DNA from 3 places in the Exiguobacterium sp. s70 genome. Region 2 is predicted to be linked to each of the others. Evidence: predicted binding sites of a transcription regulator. Region 2 holds the regulator's gene; each other region holds the start of a gene.
The links. Region 2 encodes Rex, which represses fermentation and respiration genes when NADH is low (regulators of the CRP and FNR family bind a similar motif). Its sites were predicted from a motif close to TTGTGAAATATTTCACAA; they were not measured.

Region 1 (6,482 bases), on a different contig from region 2:
ACGCCCAGCCTCGGTCGTGAAAGAGCTCGTCGAGAATGCGATTGACGCCGGTGCCACGAAAATCGAAGTCGATTTGGAGGAAGCGGGTATTCGTCTCATTAAAGTCCGGGATAACGGGCATGGGTTTTATGAAGAGGATGCTCCGCGAGCTTTTTTACGTCATGCGACGAGCAAAATTCGGGACGAGCACGACTTGTTCCGGATTCGCACGCTCGGCTTCCGTGGAGAGGCCCTCGCCTCGATCGCCTCGGTCAGTCATGTGACGCTGAAGTCACGCCGGACCGAAGAGGACGGATTTGAGATGACGCTCCAAGGGGGTGTCGTTACGGCGCAAACACCGGCCGCAGCCAACGTCGGAACAGAGATAGCGGTCAGTCAATTGTTCTACAATACACCGGCCCGCCTCAAATACTTGAAGACGTCGGCGACCGAACTCGCGAGCATCACCGATACGTTGAACCGGATCGCCTTGTCCCACCCGGAAGTTCGCCTCACGGCGTTCCATGAAGACAAGGAACTCCTGCGGACGAGTGGCAACGGCGACATCAAGCAAGTCATGCTTGCCATTTATGGGCGTCAAGTTGCGGCGCAAATCGTCACCGCGTCAAGCAAGACGAACGACTATAGTTTGAGCGCCCATCTCGTCCGGCCTGAAGTGACACGTTCGAACAAGCAGTACGTGACGCTCATCTTGAACGGTCGGAGCATCAAGAACTTTGCGTTGACCCAAAGTGTACTCGAGGGCTACCATACGTTACTCCCGATTGGTCGTTATCCGATTGCCGTCCTCGAAGTGAACATGGACCCGATGTTGATTGACGTCAACGTCCATCCGACAAAACGGGAGGTCCGACTCTCGAAAGAGAAAGAGCTGTGCCAGTTGATTCGCGAGACGGTCCAACTGACGCTCCGGGAACAGCGTTTAATCCCGTCGGTCAAACCGAAAGAGCGACCGGTCAATCGGACCGAACAAGAGCGACTTGATTTCACGGTCGAACGGACACCTGTCACGGATGAACCGCCGACGTGGAACTATCCGATTCCACGTGAGCCTGTCACGTCACCGAGTCGATGGTCACCGACCCCGCTCGTCAATGAAGCGCCTGCACCGACCGACCCGATTGTCGAATCAGACGCAATTGAGACGAAAGGAGAGCGGTTGCCGCCGCTCGACGTCATCGGCCAATTACATGCGAGCTATATCGTCTGCGGCGCCGAGGACGGCATGTATGTCATCGACCAACACGCGGCTCAGGAACGGATCAAATACGAATTGTTTTATGAGCAACTCGGGAATCCAGACAAAGAGTATCAATTGTTGCTGCTCCCGCTCACACTCGAGTTCACGCAAGAAGAGACGCTCGCGATTGAAGAAGTCGCTCCGCTCTTGAAAGAAGCGGGGCTCGATTTGGAGCCGTTCGGTGGCAACACGTTCCTCATCCGAGAGATTCCGACGTGGTACCCGCAGCATGATTTGGAAGGGACGGTCCGCGATTTGATTGAGATGGCGATTCGGGACCGCTCTGTCAATCTCGCCAAATATCGGGAAGACGCGTCAATCTTGATGGCGTGCAAGCGGTCGATTAAAGCGAACCATCCATTGAACCATGAGATGATGCGGCAATTGCTGCATGACCTCAATCAGACGACGTCCCCGTATACGTGTCCGCACGGGCGACCGATCTTGGTGAAATGGAGTACGTACGAACTTGAGAAGTTGTTCAAACGGGTTATGTGACACGCTTGTAATCTTTTTTTAACCGGCTGTAACGTTTATGTCCGGGTGCCTATGGGAACAATATACACATGTCACTCAACGCATCGAGGTTGAGAGGTGGCTTTTTCACTGCCTCACCCTCAAGATGTAGACATGATCGATAAACCAGTAGGGGGAAAAGATTATGGCAGACACGCTTAAAGTAACGAAACGAGAATTACGACCACGTTCGGTCCGCGCAAACTTGCGTAAAGAAGGTAAAGTACTAGGTGTCGTATACGGCTATAAAGTCGAGAGCACACCAGTTGCATTCGAGGAGATGGCACTTCGCAAGATTCTCCGCGAACACGGTGACAACGCGTTAATCGAGTTGAACATCGACGGCAAGAAAGTAAACACGCTCGTTCACGGGACAGAAGTTGACCCGTTCACGAACGAATACAAGCACGTCGAGTTCATGGCCGTGAAGATGGACGAAGCGACGGAAGTCGAAGCGGACGTCACACTCGTCGGCGACGCGAAAGGTGTCAAAGAAGGCGGCTTCTTGGCACAAACGCTCTATAAAGTTACGGTATCGGCGACACCGGCTAACATTCCGGAACGAATTGAACTAGATGTTTCTGAACTCGGTATCGGTGATTCGGTCACGGTAGCTGACATTCCAGAGAACAAAGACTATGAAATCGTCTCGGATGGCGAGCTTCAAATCGCATCTGTGAACGAGCCGGTCTCTCTTGAAGAGCTTGAAGCTGACACAGACACAACGACAGAAAGTGAAGCTGAAGCAACTGAAGAAGAGTCGGATGAGGCATCATCTGAAGAGTCTGAAGAGAAGTCTGCAGACAAAGAATAAGCTGTATCGAACGACCCTTTGCGAAGGGTCGTTTTTTTCGTCACAAATCCGACAAATGTAAACGATTACGATGTGAAAAATGTGTCAACACGGTCCAAGGTCGATTGCAATTTATTGGATTCGGGCTTATATTGTTAATGATTTCACATGTTCGTTCTTATTATATGGGTTCATTCAAACAGAAAGAAGGGTTTGTGACATGGCATCAATGGAAATCCATGCACTCGAATCATTACGGAAAAAAGCTCAGGCATCTTCGCAAATGATTCATTATCGGCCAATGGAATACTTTTTACGGGCAATGCTCGCGGGGATCTTTATCGGATTCGCTTCAATCTTCACACTTAAAGTCGTCAACGGAATGTACTTGATCGATTCGCCGTTCACGACACTCATCGGTGGGTTCTCATTCGGGATCGCGCTTGTCATGATCATCTACGGCGGAGCCGAACTGTTCACGGGAAACACAATGTATTTCACGACCTCGACGTTACGCGGCTATACGACGCTCAGTGACACGATGCTCGTCTGGTTACTTTGTTTCGTCGGGAACGCGCTCGGTGGCGTCTTGTTCGCCTTGTTGCTCGCCCCGACCGGCGTCATCCAAGAACTCGGGATGGACAACTGGCTGTTCGCGGTCGTCGAGAGCAAGATGCATCATACGACGGTCGAGATTTTCTTCCGTGCCATCTTCTGTAACTGGATGGTCTGTCTCGCGATTTTCTTACCAAAACAGATGAAAAATGAGTTCGCTCAAATCTTCTCGATGATTTTCCTCGTCGCCGTCTTCTTCGCGTCAGGATTTGATCACGTCATCGCCAACTTCGTCTTGTTTGCGCTCACGCTCGTCGTTCCACATCCTGAGGCGATTAGCTTTGCCGGCGCCATCCACAACTTGATTCCGGCCACGTTCGGTAACATCATCGGCGGCGCCTTGTTCATGGGTGCGATCTATACGTGGTTGAACGCGAAAGGCTTGCGCGAAGCCCAAGAGTCAGAGGAAAAAGAAGAAGTTGAATTAAAAATCGTGAAACCGGCTAAAGAATTATAAGTTGGGTCACTTGAAGAACGGTCGAGTCCAGATGCGGGCTCGGCTGTTTTTGCGTTTATATCACAACCAACGCTCACAATTTAGACTCCACATCTCCATGCTCAAACATGACATAATCTATATATGGAATTGAATCGAGTTATGAACTCGATTCATATCAATATATAGTGAGGTGATGCGGAGTGAACATGCTACAGCTTTATGAAGATGTCTGTGTTCTCCCAGATCAAGATCTCGTACAAGAGAACGCCAACGTCGACGGGAAATCACCACTTGGCAAACTGGCACGATTATCCTCGGAAGTATCGAAACAGCTGTCGACAATGTACTTGTTGTCAGAGCGGACACGTCAGGCCGTCGCAGACAACTTTTTGTACATCCACGACGCCGACTATTACGTGACAGGATCGACGACGTGTTGTCAAATCCCGCTCGGCGAGTTGTTGACGAACGGATTTCATACCGGTCACGGAACGATTCGACCACCCCAGGACATCCGTTCGGCGATGGCACTCGCTTCGATCATTCTTCAAGCGAATCAGAATATGCAACATGGGGGTCAAGCGTTCCCGATGTTCGATGTCGATTTAGCGCCATACGTCGAAAAGACGTATGAACGTCAACTCGAGCGGCTCAAGAAGCTTCCGGTCGAATGGTCGACTGAGCAACTTCTCGAAGTCGCTGAGAACGAGACAATCACAGCGACGTATCAAGCGTGTGAAGCGTTCATCCATAACGCCAATTCGATGCATTCGCGAGGAGGCGGCCAAGTGCCATTCGTCTCCATCAACTATGGGACCGACACGAGCCGTTGGGGTCGAATTTTCATCCGCGAGTTGTTGCATGCGACCGAGCGGGGGCTCGGCAACGGGGAGACGCCAATTTTCCCGATTCAAATCTTTAAAGTAAAAGAGGGCGTCAACTTTCATGAAACCGATCCGAACGTCGACTTGTTCCAACTCGCCTGTCGCGTGACGGGCAAGCGTCTATTCCCGAACTTCTCGTTCGTCGATGCCCCGTTCAACTTGCAATATTATGATGGGAGCCATGACTCAGAAGTCGCTTATATGGGGTGTCGGACACGAGTGATGGGGAATCGTCATGGCGCCGAGACGTCGATCGGACGAGGCAATTTATCGTTCTCGACCTTGAACTTGGTCAAGATGGCGCTCGTCGCTTCGGACATCCATACATTTTATGAGACGCTCGACGCCTACGTCGACGTCGCCATCGATCAATTGCTCGAACGGTACGACTATCAAGCGAAGCGTCATGCCGACGAATTCCGCTTCCTTTACGCTCAACACGTCTGGAGGGGCAGCGAGAGACTTCAGGCGGAAGAAGAGCTACGGGATGTACTGAAGCAAGGGACGTTGTCCGTCGGTTTCATCGGTCTCGCCGAAGCGCTACGCGTGCTCACAGGCGGCACGCATGCCGATTCACGGGAAGCGGAACGTCTCGGACTCGATATCGTCACTCATTTACGTGATCGGATGAGACAGGCGGCAGAGCAGCACGATTTAAACTTTTCGCTCTTGGCCACGCCGGCCGAAGGATTGTCTGGGAAGTTCGTATTGAAGGACCAGCAGGCGTTCGGGATGATCGAGGGTGTCACCGACCGCGCCTTTTATACGAACTCGTTTCATGTGCCGGTGTACCAGTCAGTGTCGATTCGTGACAAGATTCGGTTGGAGGCACCGTACCATGAGCTCTGTGACGCGGGTCATATCACTTATGTCGAAGTCGACGGGTCGCTCGCCCATAACCCGGAAGCGGTCGAAGCGATCGTCCGGCTCATGCGAACCGAAAACGTCGGCTACGGATCGATTAATCATCCCGTCGACCGGTGCGGTAACTGCGGCCTCGAGGGAACGATCGATGCCGCGTGCCCGACGTGTGGCGAGGAAGAGCAGATTGAACGGATTCGTCGCATCACCGGCTATCTGGTCGGCACGATGGACCGATGGAATTCGGCGAAACGAGAAGAAGAACGAGCGAGGGTGAAGCATCATGCGCGTCCTATCCGTACTTGACGAATCGGTTGTCGACGGTCCAGGCATTCGCACGGTCATCTTTACGGCGGGATGCCCTCATCGCTGTCTTGGATGTCACAATCCGGAATCGTGGAACCCGCGAGGTGGGGAAGACGTACCAGTCGAGGACCTGCTCACTCGAATCGAACAATCCGGTTGGGACGGTGTCACCGTCTCGGGCGGAGAGCCGTTTCTGCAACCGGAAGCACTAGCCCGGCTCGTCGACGGGTGCAAGGCGCTTCAGAAAAACGTGTGGGTGTATACAGGCTATACGTTCGAACAGTTACAAGGTATGGACGATGAGTACGTCACAAGCGTGCTCGATCGTGCCGATGTCCTTGTCGACGGTCGTTTCGAACAGCCGCTCATGGACCGGTCGCTCCGATTTCGGGGGTCGAGCAATCAGCGAATTATTTTCTTGAACAAAGCGTAATCGGGACCGTCGCGTCCCGATTTTTTGTATACTAGCAAAAAAGGGGGAATTTTGATGAAATGGTGTAGTTTTCAAGTTGAAGGAGAACAAAGGGTCGGTGTCGTGGCAGGGGAGTTTGTCTATGACGTCAGTGACCAATTACATACGACTTCGTTGTTAGAGGTCATCGCGCGAGAGTTTGAACCGGATGTCGATTTGGACGTCGCACCTCGGACCGCATTGACCGATGTCACGCTCGTCGCGCCATACCGGCCACTCAAAAACGTCATCTGTATCGGCAAGAACTATGAAGAGCATGTGAAAGAGATGGATACGGCGGGAGCCGGCAAACTCGTCATCTTCACGAAAGCACCGACTTCGGTCGTTGGACCAGGGGCTGTCGTCGAACGTCATCC
Region 2 (6,482 bases):
ACGCTTCGGCCTTTTGGCGTCACGAGACGGAGTGTCAATTTCGTTCCTTTCTTTTGTGGGGTGAAGCTGAGCGTTGTCGACGTGGCCGTCACCGTCTTCTTCGCGATGACCGTCGACCCCCGCGTGAGCGTCAAGGTGCCGTACGCGACGTTCGATGTCGCCTTCAGTGTCTTCGATGCGCTCGATGGAATCGTCGTCACGAGCGTCGGAGTCGGTCCAGTCGTCACTTTCGCCGTCTGTACATGGCGGAACGTGCCACTTTGACTCGTCAACGAGAGCGTCGCATTGACTGGTTGCCGCGTGAAGCGGAGCGTCACACGTCCGGTGCTGCTCGCCTTTGCAGTAGCCAATACTTTCGAACCGTTCTTCAACGTGACCGTGCTGTTCGGGATCATGTAGCCGACCCAGAGCGACTTCTCATCGTTAATCGAGAGCGTCGACAACGATGTCTTTGGCAACTCGAGCGAGACGTCACGCGATTTCGACCCGACCGATGCTTTGACACGAACGCGATCCCCCGGCTTGGCCGGAATGGTGTAACGTGTCGTCGAGAGGCGTTTGGCCGAGACGAGTTTATCATTTACATAGAAGCGCACTGTCGCCGTGCTCGTCTTTTTGATTGAGAGCGTCGCTTGTGTCTTTGTCATCAACGTATCCGTCACACTGAGCGTCGGTGTGAACGCACGAACTGTTTTCGTGAGTTCGTACGTCGCATCACCACTCGAACGAGTGACGAGAATGACTTCCCCTTCTTTTAATGGCGTCTCGAACGTGTACGGCATCGTGCGGGTTGTCGCCACATGCGTACCGTTTCGATAGATGCGATAAGCCTGATCAGTACTCGATGTGACGTTGATAGACTTGTCATACATCAATGGCGTCCGAGTCCACGTAAAGACAGGCGGTTCCACTCTCGTCTCTACTGTCGTGAGCCGGAACGCTGAAGCAGGTGCTTCTTTTAACTTGAAGTAGACTTTTGTTCCGATGTCTACTGGCATCGTATCGAACTCTTTAATCGAAATGAGCCCTTCCTCATCTGCCTGCTCATTCGAAATTTCGTAGTATTTCCCACTTCGAATCAATACATCCACGGCCGCGTGTGGCGTTGTTTTTAACGTGACGCCTGAAGTGACCGTGTTCGTCAAAACTGAAATGTCGTTCGACGAGGTATCGTCACTTTCTTTGACCGTCTGAAGTTCAATTGGATCCGCGTAAACGCCTGACCCACTACCGATTTTCACAGTCACACGCGATCCAGGTGTGAACCAACGCGCCGGTTGCCACGTATAGCGTCCAGACTCATCCGAACGAACCGTCGCCGATTGATAGTTCAACAACGAATCCGATGAGTTGGCTTGATACAAGTTTTTCGTCACACTGATGAACACCGGAGTGTCCGGTGTTGTCTGCCCGCTAATCGGGCCTAAAACGCCCTTTGGCGGGTCGAGTGTGAGTGGCACGTAGTTCGATGCCCATAAGTCTAGACGCCGCTCTAAGTCGTTCCATTTAAAAATCGTGTTATACGATTCATTCGTCTGTAGCGTCAGGTTCCCTTGCTCCCAAAGGAAAGGCGCTTCTTGACGATCTAAACTGACAGCCAAGGCATCTCCGGGAACCGGCAACACTGTCCCGTCAACGAGTGTAACCGTTCCGTTCACATCATAGGGACGACCTACTTCATAACGAGTCGTCGTTTTCGGCACATTGACATTCAGTTGCCACGGTGCCTTCCAAAATGACTCGGGCGTGTAGCCTGCTGATCGATTCTCAGAAAAAACGTACCATGAACCACGTCTTTCGACGAAGACATCATCAATCGGTGCCTCTCGCCACTCATTTGTGGCGACGTTATAACTAACATAGAACGTCGTATACGTCTTCCGAATCGTGAAATAGTAGACGCCGTCTTCCCATGTGAGGTCTCTTACGCTTGGGGCTTCTTTCTCGATCCATCGTTTCGTTACGAAATCAAAGATGAAAAGTGTATCCGATTCCCCTGCTTTTGCCACAATCCACTGATCTGATCCCTTGATTAAGGATGCACCTCTCACCTGACCCGTATAAGATCCGAGTGTTTCAAGCGCCTCACCCGACGGCGTCCGCTTCGTCACTTGACCGTCCACGAATGCAAGAACATTCCCATCATCAAGCAGTCCGTATGCTTCATACATACTTCCCATCTGAATCGACCCGAGAATTTTGCCCGAAAGCGATGTCGTGACATACTTCTTGTCATCAGTCCACAATACCGTTTCTGCTGCCAAATTAATATCTACGACCGCATGAAGTCCGCTCCCTGCCTCAATTGGAAAGACCGTCTTTGAACCGGTTTGAGGATTCCAGACCATCCATTCTTGCCAGCCCTCCAAAATGAATCGACCGTCTCCGATCGCGTGAATATTATGAAGAACGGACACGCGAATCGGTAATGTATACACTTCACCGGTCTGAATGTGAACAAGCGTCTCAGGATCCCCTGAACGCCACACATACCCACTATCTCCTACGACTTCCCCTGTCGGAATAGTTACCGGCTTAGTATAGTCCTCTGCTCGGACTTCGACACCTGGTGCCACCATCATAATGAGCACAACAAGCATGCTCCACAACCACTTTTTCATCTGTCTCCTCATTTCTGTTTATGAATGCATAACTTTCAAAAATAATCCATTTTTGATTTTATATTCCTAATTTTAAATCGATTTTTCAAAAATGAATAGTCCTAAAATCATAAAAAAACACCACGTCGCATGACATGGTGTTTACTTCTCATTCATTTGTTTCATCAAATCCATCTGTTCTTTCACCATCGCCTCTTTCTCACGTCGGAGCACGCCCCGGTACGTGATGCGTGAAATCGACAAGCTGATTTCATACAAGAAGAAGAGCGGCAGCGACACCATGAGGTGCGACGTCAAATCCGGCGGCGTGATGAAGGCCGCGATGACGAACAAGGCGAAGTACGCATATTTCCGAATCGATGACAGGAAGTACGGTGTCACGACACCGATGCGCGTCAAGAACATCGTCACGACCGGCAACTGGAATAACAGTCCGAATGGAATGGTCAGTTGCAGCAAGAACGTGAAGTAGTTCGACGCCCCGATGATTTGCGTCAGACCGAGGTCTTGCCCGAGGTCCGTCGAGATATCGAGGACGAGCGGGAACAACCAATAGTAGGCGAATGCGAGACCGATCAGGAACAAGATGAAGATGATCGGGATATACGCGAGCGTCGCTTTCCGCTCGTTCGGGTGCAGACCAGGTGCGACGAACGCCCACAGTTGATACAGTAGAAACGGACCGGACGCGACGAGCCCGATGACGAGCGCCAAGTTCAAGTAAATCATGAGCGGGTCCGCGACCCCAAAGGCGTTCAGCTCGAGCCCTCGTTCGACGAGGTCCGCCTGCAGATAGGCGAGCACATATTTGACACTCGGCAAAGCGATGAGAAAGAAAGCAAAGACGACAAATGCCGACAGCATCAGTCGTCTCCGCAGCTCTGTCAAGTGATCGGACAGTGCCCGTTCTTGATCAGGTTGATGATTCATGATTACTGCTCTTTCTTCTCAAGTTCTTTCTTATCTTTCTCGTCATGTTCGTTCATCATGCCGTTCGTGGCATTTTTGAACTCTCGGAGCGTTTGACCAGCGGCGCGTCCGAATTCAGGCAATTTCTTCGGCCCGAAGATGATGAGCGCGACGATGGCGATAATGAAGATACTTGCTCCCCCAGGAATACCGACGACGAGCAACGATGATAGTAATTCCATTATTGATGGACCCCCTCAGCAGATGGATAGTGTTGCATAAAGTAAATGAGCGACTGGAGTTCGATCGACAAGTCGATGTGATGGACGCGGACCGTGTCCGGCACAGTAAGTCTGGCCGGTGTGAAGTTCAAGATGCCTTTAATACCGAAGCGGACCAAGTCGTCCGCGACCGGTTGCGCATAGGCAGACGGCACCGTGAGAATGGCGACGTCAATCTTGTTTTGTTTCATGATCTGTTCCATCTCATCGACGTGATGAATCGGGACACCGGACATCGTCGTGCCGACTTTTGTCTCGTCTGCGTCGAACCCGACGACGATATGTGTGTTATTGTTTTTAAGGAAGTTATAGTTGACGAAAGCTGTCCCAAGATGACCAACCCCGACTAAGGCGACGTTCGTAATCTCGTCCTGATTCAGTGTCTTACGGAAAAAGTCTAACAGATACTGTACGTTATAGCCATATCCCTTTTTCCCGAGCGCACCGAAGTACGAAAAATCGCGACGGATCGTGGCCGAATCGACCTTGACCGCCTCGCTCAGTTCAGCAGAAGAGACACGCTGTTTTCCTGATGAATGTAGGCTTTGGATAAACCGATAGTATAGTGGCAACCGTTTGGCTGTCGCTTGCGGAATCTTTGGTTCGTTTTGACTCAACGGAAAGAGCCTCCTTTTTACGACGCGTTTCAAACGAATCTAATTTCATACACCTTGATTGTAAACGAATTCACATGACCACTCAATGAATATACCTGAAATGGGGAAGAAATAAAGTATACTAAATAGAGAGAAAGGGGTTTTTTCACTTGATCCTACTGCAAGTCAATAACTTATCGAAATCATTCGGCGTCGAGCCGATTTTAGAGAACGTCAAACTAGAAATTCAAGAAGGCGAACGTGTCGCCCTTGTCGGCCGTAACGGTGCCGGCAAGTCGACATTGCTTAAAGTCATCGCCGGGGAATACAACTATGACTCGGGCGACATCATGAAGCCTAAAGATGTCACCATCGGCTATCTCGCCCAAGACTCAGGGTTAGAGTCGAACGAGACGATGTGGAACGAAATGTTGACTGTCTTCACCGATTTAATTGAACAAGAAAAGACGCTGCGCCGCATGGAGCAAGACATGGGTTCTGAGCGCATCTTGAACGACCCGGCCGCCTATGAGCGCCTCTTGTCGTCTTACGATGAAGAACAGCATACGTTCAAAGACCGTGGCGGCTATCAATATGAGGCGACGATCCGCTCTGTCCTTCACGGGATGCGGTTCTATCCGGACGACTTCGAACGCCGCATCGATACGCTCTCCGGCGGACAGCGGACACGTCTTGCTCTCGCGAAGATGCTGCTCCAAAGTCCAGACCTGCTCATCTTGGATGAGCCGACGAACCACTTGGACATCGAGACACTCGGCTGGCTCGAGAAGTATTTGAGCGGCTATAAAGGCGCCGTCCTCATCGTCTCCCACGACCGCTACTTCCTCGACCGCGTCGTATCGGTCGTCTATGAGCTGTCCCGCCACCGCAGCCGTCGCTTCGTCGGCAACTACACGAAGTACCTTGAACAGAAGGCTGCCATTTACGAGCAAGAGAAGAAGCAGTTCGAGTCGCAACAAGAAGAGATCGCCAAGATGCAGGACTTCATCCAGCGTAACATCGCCCGGGCGACGACGACGAAGCGGGCCCAGAGCGTCCGCAAACGTCTCGAGAAAGTCGACCGGATGGAAGCGCCGGACGGTGATGAGCGCAGTGCCGTCCTCTCGTTCTCAATCAAACGTCAAAGCGGGAACGACGTATTGAGTGCGAGCGATCTTGCCATCGGCTATGAAGAACCGATCGCCCAACAGCTCCGCTTCCAATTGCAGCGCGGCGAATCGGTCGCCCTCGTCGGCCCGAACGGAGTCGGCAAATCGACGCTCCTGAAAGTGTTGACGAAACAACAGCCGCCCCTTACCGGTGACATCCGCTACGGCACCGGCGTCGAAATCGGCTACTACGACCAGGAACAACAAAACTTGTCGGACGCCAACCGTGTCATCGACGAGATTTGGAACGACTGGCCGCTCATGCGCGAACAAGAAGTCCGGAGCCTGCTTGGACAGTTCCTGTTCAGCGGTGACGACGTCATGAAACGTGTCCATGAATTGTCGGGTGGGGAACGGGCCCGCTTGACGCTCGCGAAACTAAAGCTCGAGCAACCGAACTTGCTCATCTTGGATGAGCCGACGAACCACTTGGACCTCGATTCGAAGATGATTCTCGAGAACGCCCTCGTCGACTATCCGGGCACAATTCTGTTCGTGTCGCACGACCGCTACTTCATCGACCGGCTCGCGACGCGCGTCTTAGAGATCACGCCGAACGGCATCGACGAGTATCTCGGCGATTATTCATATTACGTCGAGAAGAAAGAAGAACTCGAAGACCTGGCCCGACTCGCCCGCGAAGAGACGAAACAAGTCATCGTCAAGAAACAGCGCGCCGACAAGGAACAACAACGCGAGGAACGCCGGATGAAACAACGGATCGAGGAAATCGAGCTCACGATCGAACAACACGAGGCGCGTCTCGAGGAAATCGAGCAGCTGTTGTGTGAACCGGACGTCTTCAACGACTTCGCCCGGGCACAGGAACTGTCGACCGAGTCCGACGCGACGAAAGAATCGATCACGGCACTGTACGCAGAATGGGAGGAGCTCCATTCATGATGC
Region 3 (6,482 bases), on a different contig from region 2:
GACGTACACGAACGAGACGGAACGTCCAGGCGTGTATGCCTATGACACCGAAGAGAAGCGTGTCGTCGAGTTAAAAGCTGAAGGGGATATGTGGGGCGCAACCGTCTATGAGGATCAATTAATCGTCTTGCAGGAAGATGGGACCGAATTCGTTGTCGACTTGAAGACAGGGAAGCAATCGACGCGACAAGTCATCGATGGTTCGGTCGGTACGACTTGGTATGTCGATAACCAACTGTATCATATTCGCCCGACGAAAGATGGGGCCGTTATCGACGTCTATCAAGATGGGAAAGCCATCTCGAGCGCCGTCGTGAAGGCGACGAACGATGCGGCGAAGGCATTGTTATCCAACACGAAATATTATGTACAATAACAAATAACCGAGAGGCAGCCGCCTCTCGGTTATTTTGATGGTTTCGGGACGATGACCCCGTCTTCTAAATCGAGCAACATGTCGATCAGTTCTGCACAGAACTCTGGGAACTGATCGAGGAACGCACCCGGACCGACCTCATCGGTGAAGTCGATATACAGGTCCGATACGTTACCGGCCATTTTCGCCGGAAGAGCGAGGAACGCCGACCCGAAACGCCAGCTGCCTCGGATATCGAGCAGCTTGCCGAGCATGATGTCACCGACCTCACGTTTTTCCGGGAGATTGACGCGATACGTCTCTTTCGTCTCCCAGTCGCGCAGTCCTTCCTCGGTCACTTCAAACACCGAGCAACGCGGGACCGCCAAGCCACGGAGCGCGTGATACAAGGCAGGGGACATGTCGGCTTTTTGATCTGCCAAGTAGCGGCCGTGCGGTGTCATCCCGTCCTCGTCCGTCTCGAAGAAGACGGCCCAGTCGATGAACAGGTCGCGGAATAGCTCGGCGTCTTTCAACTGCCATGTGCCTTCCGAGGCGATCTCTTGAATATAGTTCGTCCAATGTGTGCTGCGCGCGAGCGCGGCTTGCTCATACAACTTTTTCAGCTCGGCCAGCAATTCGGACTCTTCTACAAGCAAAGGGAATGGAATTACTTTCCGGTCTTTTTTCATCGGCGCGGTCCTCGTTTGTTCGCAGGACGCTTCACGACCGGCGGTTTATCCTCAATCCGTTTCTCGATGACGTCGCCACGATAAATCTCGAGTTCTTTCAATTCGACGCCGAGTTGGCGAGCGAACGATTTCAAGTGCGTCAAGTCTTCGTCCGTCACGAGCGAGAGCACGGTCCCGGCCGCATTCCCGCGTGCCGTCCGGCCGGAGCGATGAATGAAGTCATCAATCGATTCTGGCAAATCGAAGTGGACGACGTGCGTCACTTCTTCGATGTCGAGACCACGGGCCGCGAGACCCGTCGTGATGAGAAGTGGATAGTCGCCTTTCCGGAATTCGCGGAGCGTCTCCACGCGTTCGCGTTTCCCTTTTAGGCTGTCGAGCATCCGGTAGTTCACTTTCATTTTGTCGAGTTCACCTCGGAGTGGTGGCAAGAATGAACGGTTGTTGATGAAAGCGAGTGCTTTGACGCCGTTGACGTGTGACAAACGACGAAGCAGTTCCGGCTTATAGCGGCGTGTCGTCAACATATAGCCGTACGTCACTTGACTGCTCACGGCTCGTTCGATTTTCACGTGTGCCGGCTCCTTCAAGAACGGGGCCGCCCATGCTTGAAGCGTGTCTGTGAGCGTTGCCGATACGAGGGCGATTTGATGTTCGTGCGCCGTGTGCTTGATGATGCGTTCGGCAGCTTCTGTTAATCCGCTATCGATGATTTGGTCAGCTTCATCGAGGACGATTGTGTGCGTCTCATGAAGCTTCAATTTTTTCTTGTCAATCAGTTCGACGAGTCGGCCCGGTGTCCCGACAATCAAATGGGGCTTTTTCTTCAAGCGGTCGATTTGACGTTTCAATTCGACACCGCCAATAAATGAAGCGATGCGGACATCACCTTTCTCGGTGAAGCGTTGCGCGACCGTTTGAATCTGCATGACGAGCTCACGCGTCGGCGCGACGATGACGACTTGAATCCGGTCGTTCGAGGCGTCGATTTTTTCAATGGCGGGTAACAAATAAGCAAGCGTCTTCCCGGTACCTGTCGGCGCTTCGATCGTGACGTCTTTTCCGTCAAGAAGAAGCGGGAAGGCTTCGGCTTGGACCGGCATTGGTTCAGTAAAGCCAAGGCGATCCCAGGCTTCGTTAATAAATGGTTTTGTAAAGTTCATATCAATTCTCCTTATCGTGGGGCAAAAACAAAGGAAGCATAAGCGCTCCCTGTCTTAGATATAGCGAACATGTTCCGTGTCTTGGTCGAATGAAGAACGGAGTGTCTGTGTGAACGTCTGTCCGTCCTCGATGAGTTTGATGTGCACATCGATTTGGTCAGCCGACGCCTCGACGCCTTCGACGGTGAAGCCTTGATAGACACGATACTGCAATTCTTTCGTCAACCGTTCGTATGAAGCGAGCTCTGGATACGTCGCTGCCACGTCAATCGGGCGCGAGATGAGAGCAACGAGCAAGTTATCGCGGTAGTCGATGAAATCCTCGTTTTCGATGTCGTCGTCAAACCGAATCCAAAAACCTGCGTCTTCAAATTCTGTGATAAATCCATCACGTTGTTCACCGTTCGCTTCTACTTTAAGGGAGATGCGGTCACCGGCTTTCAAGTCGTGATCAGCTGTCAATAATTCGTACGTCATGGGAAGAACCCCTTCCTCTTCTACAATGTTCTGCCTTCATTGTGTCCGATGTAAGGCAAAAATTCAAGTTCTATCCCCGAGTCGTGATATACATCACACTAAAAACTGTATAAATCGTCACATCCGAATTCAGATGATACAGAATCGATGTAAATCCTATCGTGACGTGAATTATCTGTTTCATAGTGAATGAGAAATGCGTTATAACAGATTTTAAAGCGCTTACAAAAATGGCTTTAAGCCAACGTTCATGAGATTGTTACAACTTTCACAAGAATGTAAAACATAATGTTCACGTTTTCACGTACACTCAACTTATAGAAAGCACGCAGTTATCTCAACTATGAGGAGTGACCCACAATGGCAACCGAAATTAAATCAGCCTGGTCAGGATTTGTACCTGGGCAGTGGACGAACGAAGTGAACGTCGGTGAGTTTATCCGTTTAAACCGACATGAGTACACAGGAGACGACCGTTTCCTCGTCGGACCGACGGAAGCGACGAATCAGCTTTGGGCACAAGTGATGGAATTGACGAAAGAAGAGCGGGAACGCGGTGGTGTTTGGGCGGTCGATCAAAACAACCCATCGACAATCGTCTCGCACGGACCGGGATACTTAAACAAAGAGCTCGAGAAAGTGGTCGGCGTTCAAACGGACGAGCCGTTCAAACGTTCGATTCATCCGAACGGCGGCATCCGGATGGTCGACGCTGCACTTGAATCGTATGGCTTCGAGCCGAACCCTGAAATCACAAAGATTTATTCGGAAATCCGCAAAACGCATAACCAAGGTGTCTTCGATGCGTATACACCTGAGATGCGAGCAGCACGGAAGTCAGGGATTATCACAGGACTTCCTGACGCTTACGGCCGTGGACGGATTATCGGCGACTACCGTCGCGTTGCCTTGTACGGGTTAGACTTCTTGATTGCCGCACGTAAAAAAGATTTGGCGAACCGTGGCGGTTTCTTATCAGAGGCAGATATTCGGACACGGGAAGAAATGTCTGAGCAGCTCCGGGCCCTCCAAGAGTTGAAACAACTCGGTGCGGCGTACGGGTTTGACCTCGGCCGTCCGGCGGAAAATACACAAGAGGCGTACCAATGGGTATACCTTGCATATCTCGCAGCCGTCAAAGAACAGAACGGCGCCGCCATGTCACTCGGGCGTGTCTCGACATTCCTCGATGTATACGCAGAGCGTGACATCGAAGCGGGTCGTTTGACCGAGTCGGATGTTCAAGAAATCGTCGACCACTTCATCATGAAGCTCCGGATCGTCAAATTCTTGCGCACACCAGACTATAACGAATTGTTCTCGGGTGACCCAACATGGGTGACCGAGTCAATCGGTGGGATGAGCGAAGACGGACGCTCGAACGTGACGAAGAGCTCGTTCCGCTTCTTGCATTCACTCTCGAACCTTGGACCAGCACCAGAACCGAACTTGACGGTGCTTTGGTCGACGAAATTGCCAGAAGGCTTCAAACAATATTGTGCGAAGATGTCGATTGAGACGTCCGCCATCCAATATGAGAACGATGACCTCATGCTTCCAGAGTTCGGTGACGATTACGGCATCGCCTGCTGTGTGTCACCGATGAAAATCGGGAAACAGATGCAGTTCTTCGGAGCCCGCGCCAACATGGCGAAAGCACTCCTTTATAGCATGAACGGAGGCCGCGATGAGAAGAGCGGCGACCAAATCGCGCCGGTTTGGGAGATGAACACCGAGGACGTGCTCACGTACGACAAAGTGTATGCCGACTTCGACCGGACGCTCGATTGGCTCGCCGAGCTCTACGTCAACACGCTTAACGTCATCCACTTCATGCACGATAAATATGCGTATGAACGGATCGAGATGGCACTTCATGACCCAGAAATCCTACGGACGATGGCATGCGGTATCGCCGGTCTCTCGGTCACAGCAGATAGTCTGTCAGCCATCAAATATGCGACCGTGAAACCGGTCCGCAACGAGCAAGGCATTGCTGTCGACTTCGAGACAGAAGGCGACTTCCCTAAATTCGGCAACAACGACGACCGTGTCGATGCGATCGCCGTCGAGCTTGTCGAGTCGTTCATGCAAAAAGTACGCAAGCATAAAACGTACCGCGATGCGCTCCATACGCAATCGGTCTTGACGATCACATCAAACGTCGTTTACGGCAAAAAGACAGGGAACACACCGGACGGACGTCGCGCCGGCGAACCGTTCGCACCTGGTGCGAACCCGATGCATGGCCGCGATACGAAAGGGGCAGCTGCGTCGCTCTCATCAGTCGCGAAACTCCCGTTCGAACACGCACAAGACGGAATTTCATACACGTTCTCAATCGTACCGAAAGCGCTCGGTAAAGAAGAAGTGGCCCGTGAACTCAACTTGGCGGCACTCCTTGACGGTTATATGGGCGGCGAGCATAAAGGACATCACTTGAACGTCAACGTCTTCAACCGTGAGACGTTGCTCGATGCGATGGAGCACCCGGAAGAATATCCACAGCTCACGATTCGTGTCTCTGGCTATGCGGTCAACTTCATCAAGTTGACGCGCGAACAACAAATCGACGTCATCAACCGGACGTTCCACGGTTCATTGTAAACAAAGGCTTGGCGGCCTTCACTCGAGGGCCGCTCATTCGTTAGGAGGTCATTTCGATGACAATGGGATATGTACACTCGGTCGAATCGTTTGGAACCGTTGACGGCCCGGGAATTCGTTTTATCGTCTTTTTACAAGGTTGTGCGCTTCGTTGCTTGTATTGCCACAATGCTGACACGTGGGATTTCAAAAAGAATAACCATCGTTCGGCCGAGGACGTCATTCAAGAAGCGCTCAGCTATCGTCCGTTCATGGAAGCATCAAAAGGCGGCATCACGATTTCAGGGGGCGACCCGCTCGCGCAGCCAGAGTTTTTAGAAGCGCTCTTGCGTGAAGCGAAGAAACACGGGCTCCACACGACACTCGACACGTCGGGTGCACTTCGTCCCCCTAACTTGGACGCCATCTTAGATCATACGGATCTCGTGTTGCTTGATATCAAACATATCGACGATGACATGTGTAAGAAACTGACAGGACGGAGCAACGTCAACACGCTCGCGCTCGCTGAACATTTATCCGAGCGCGGAACGAAAATGTGGATTCGCCACGTCCTCGTCCCGGAATGGACACTTGATGAAGGAGCGCTCCGCCGCACGGCAGCGTTCATTCAAAAGCTCGACCACGTCGAGAAAGTCGAAATTTTGCCGTACCATGAGATGGGCGTCTATAAATGGGAGGCGCTCGGTCTCGACTATCCGCTCAAAGGAATTAAACCCCCGACGACGGAAGAAGTCGAATGGGCGGAAGGGATTTTACAAGGAACCGTTTAAAAAAACTGCGCAGACCGTCATGGTCTGCGCAGTTTTTGGATTACAAATGTTTTTGACTGACGTGCTGACGGATGGCGGCCTCATCGAGCGGACGTTTGGCGACGCCGGTCTCGACGGCAGCTTTGGCAACCGCGACCGCCACGGCCGGTGCGATTCGTTCATCGAATGGGCTTGGGATGACGACCCCGTTCGCCAAATCTTCTTCGGTCAATAAATCGGCAATCGCGTGGACGGCCGCTTCCTTCATCTCCTCATTGATTTCGCTGGCGCGAACGTCAAGTGCGCCCCGGAAAATACCTGGGAAGGCGAGGACGTTGTTCACTTGGTTGGCGAAATCGGAACGGCCGGTCGCGACGACACGCGCCCCGGCTTTTGTCGCGAGGTCTGGCATAATCTCCGGAATCGGGTTCGCCAG

Region 1: KNP84_RS07945 (formate/nitrite transporter family protein) is a predicted target of Rex. The motif match lies at 2,702-2,719, and genes of this name have one in related genera.
Region 3: pflB (formate C-acetyltransferase) is a predicted target of Rex. The motif match lies at 2,944-2,961, and genes of this name have one in related genera.

The regions. Positions count from the first base shown of each region.
Region 1 covers NZ_JACSLV010000002.1:630,264-636,745, forward strand. The annotation lists gene mutL (DNA mismatch repair endonuclease MutL) at 1-1,738, shown strand, start outside; gene KNP84_RS07940 (50S ribosomal protein L25/general stress protein Ctc) at 1,902-2,570, shown strand; gene KNP84_RS07945 (formate/nitrite transporter family protein) at 2,779-3,621, shown strand; gene KNP84_RS07950 (anaerobic ribonucleoside triphosphate reductase) at 3,810-5,654, shown strand; gene nrdG (anaerobic ribonucleoside-triphosphate reductase activating protein) at 5,632-6,087, shown strand; gene KNP84_RS07960 (fumarylacetoacetate hydrolase family protein) at 6,142-6,482, shown strand, end outside.
Region 2 covers NZ_JACSLV010000007.1:79,712-86,193, forward strand. The annotation lists gene KNP84_RS14110 (hypothetical protein) at 1-2,621, opposite strand, end outside; gene tatC (twin-arginine translocase subunit TatC) at 2,763-3,551, opposite strand; gene KNP84_RS14120 (twin-arginine translocase TatA/TatE family subunit) at 3,554-3,772, opposite strand; gene KNP84_RS14125 (redox-sensing transcriptional repressor Rex) at 3,772-4,428, opposite strand; gene KNP84_RS14130 (ABC-F family ATP-binding cassette domain-containing protein) at 4,578-6,479, shown strand; gene KNP84_RS14135 (hypothetical protein) at 6,476-6,482, shown strand, end outside.
Region 3 covers NZ_JACSLV010000005.1:131,331-137,812, forward strand. The annotation lists gene KNP84_RS12120 (hypothetical protein) at 1-376, shown strand, start outside; gene KNP84_RS12125 (hypothetical protein) at 406-1,047, opposite strand; gene KNP84_RS12130 (DEAD/DEAH box helicase) at 1,044-2,210, opposite strand; gene KNP84_RS12135 (hypothetical protein) at 2,265-2,687, opposite strand; gene pflB (formate C-acetyltransferase) at 3,048-5,294, shown strand; gene pflA (pyruvate formate-lyase-activating protein) at 5,351-6,067, shown strand; gene KNP84_RS12150 (NAD(P)-dependent malic enzyme) at 6,108-6,482, opposite strand, start outside.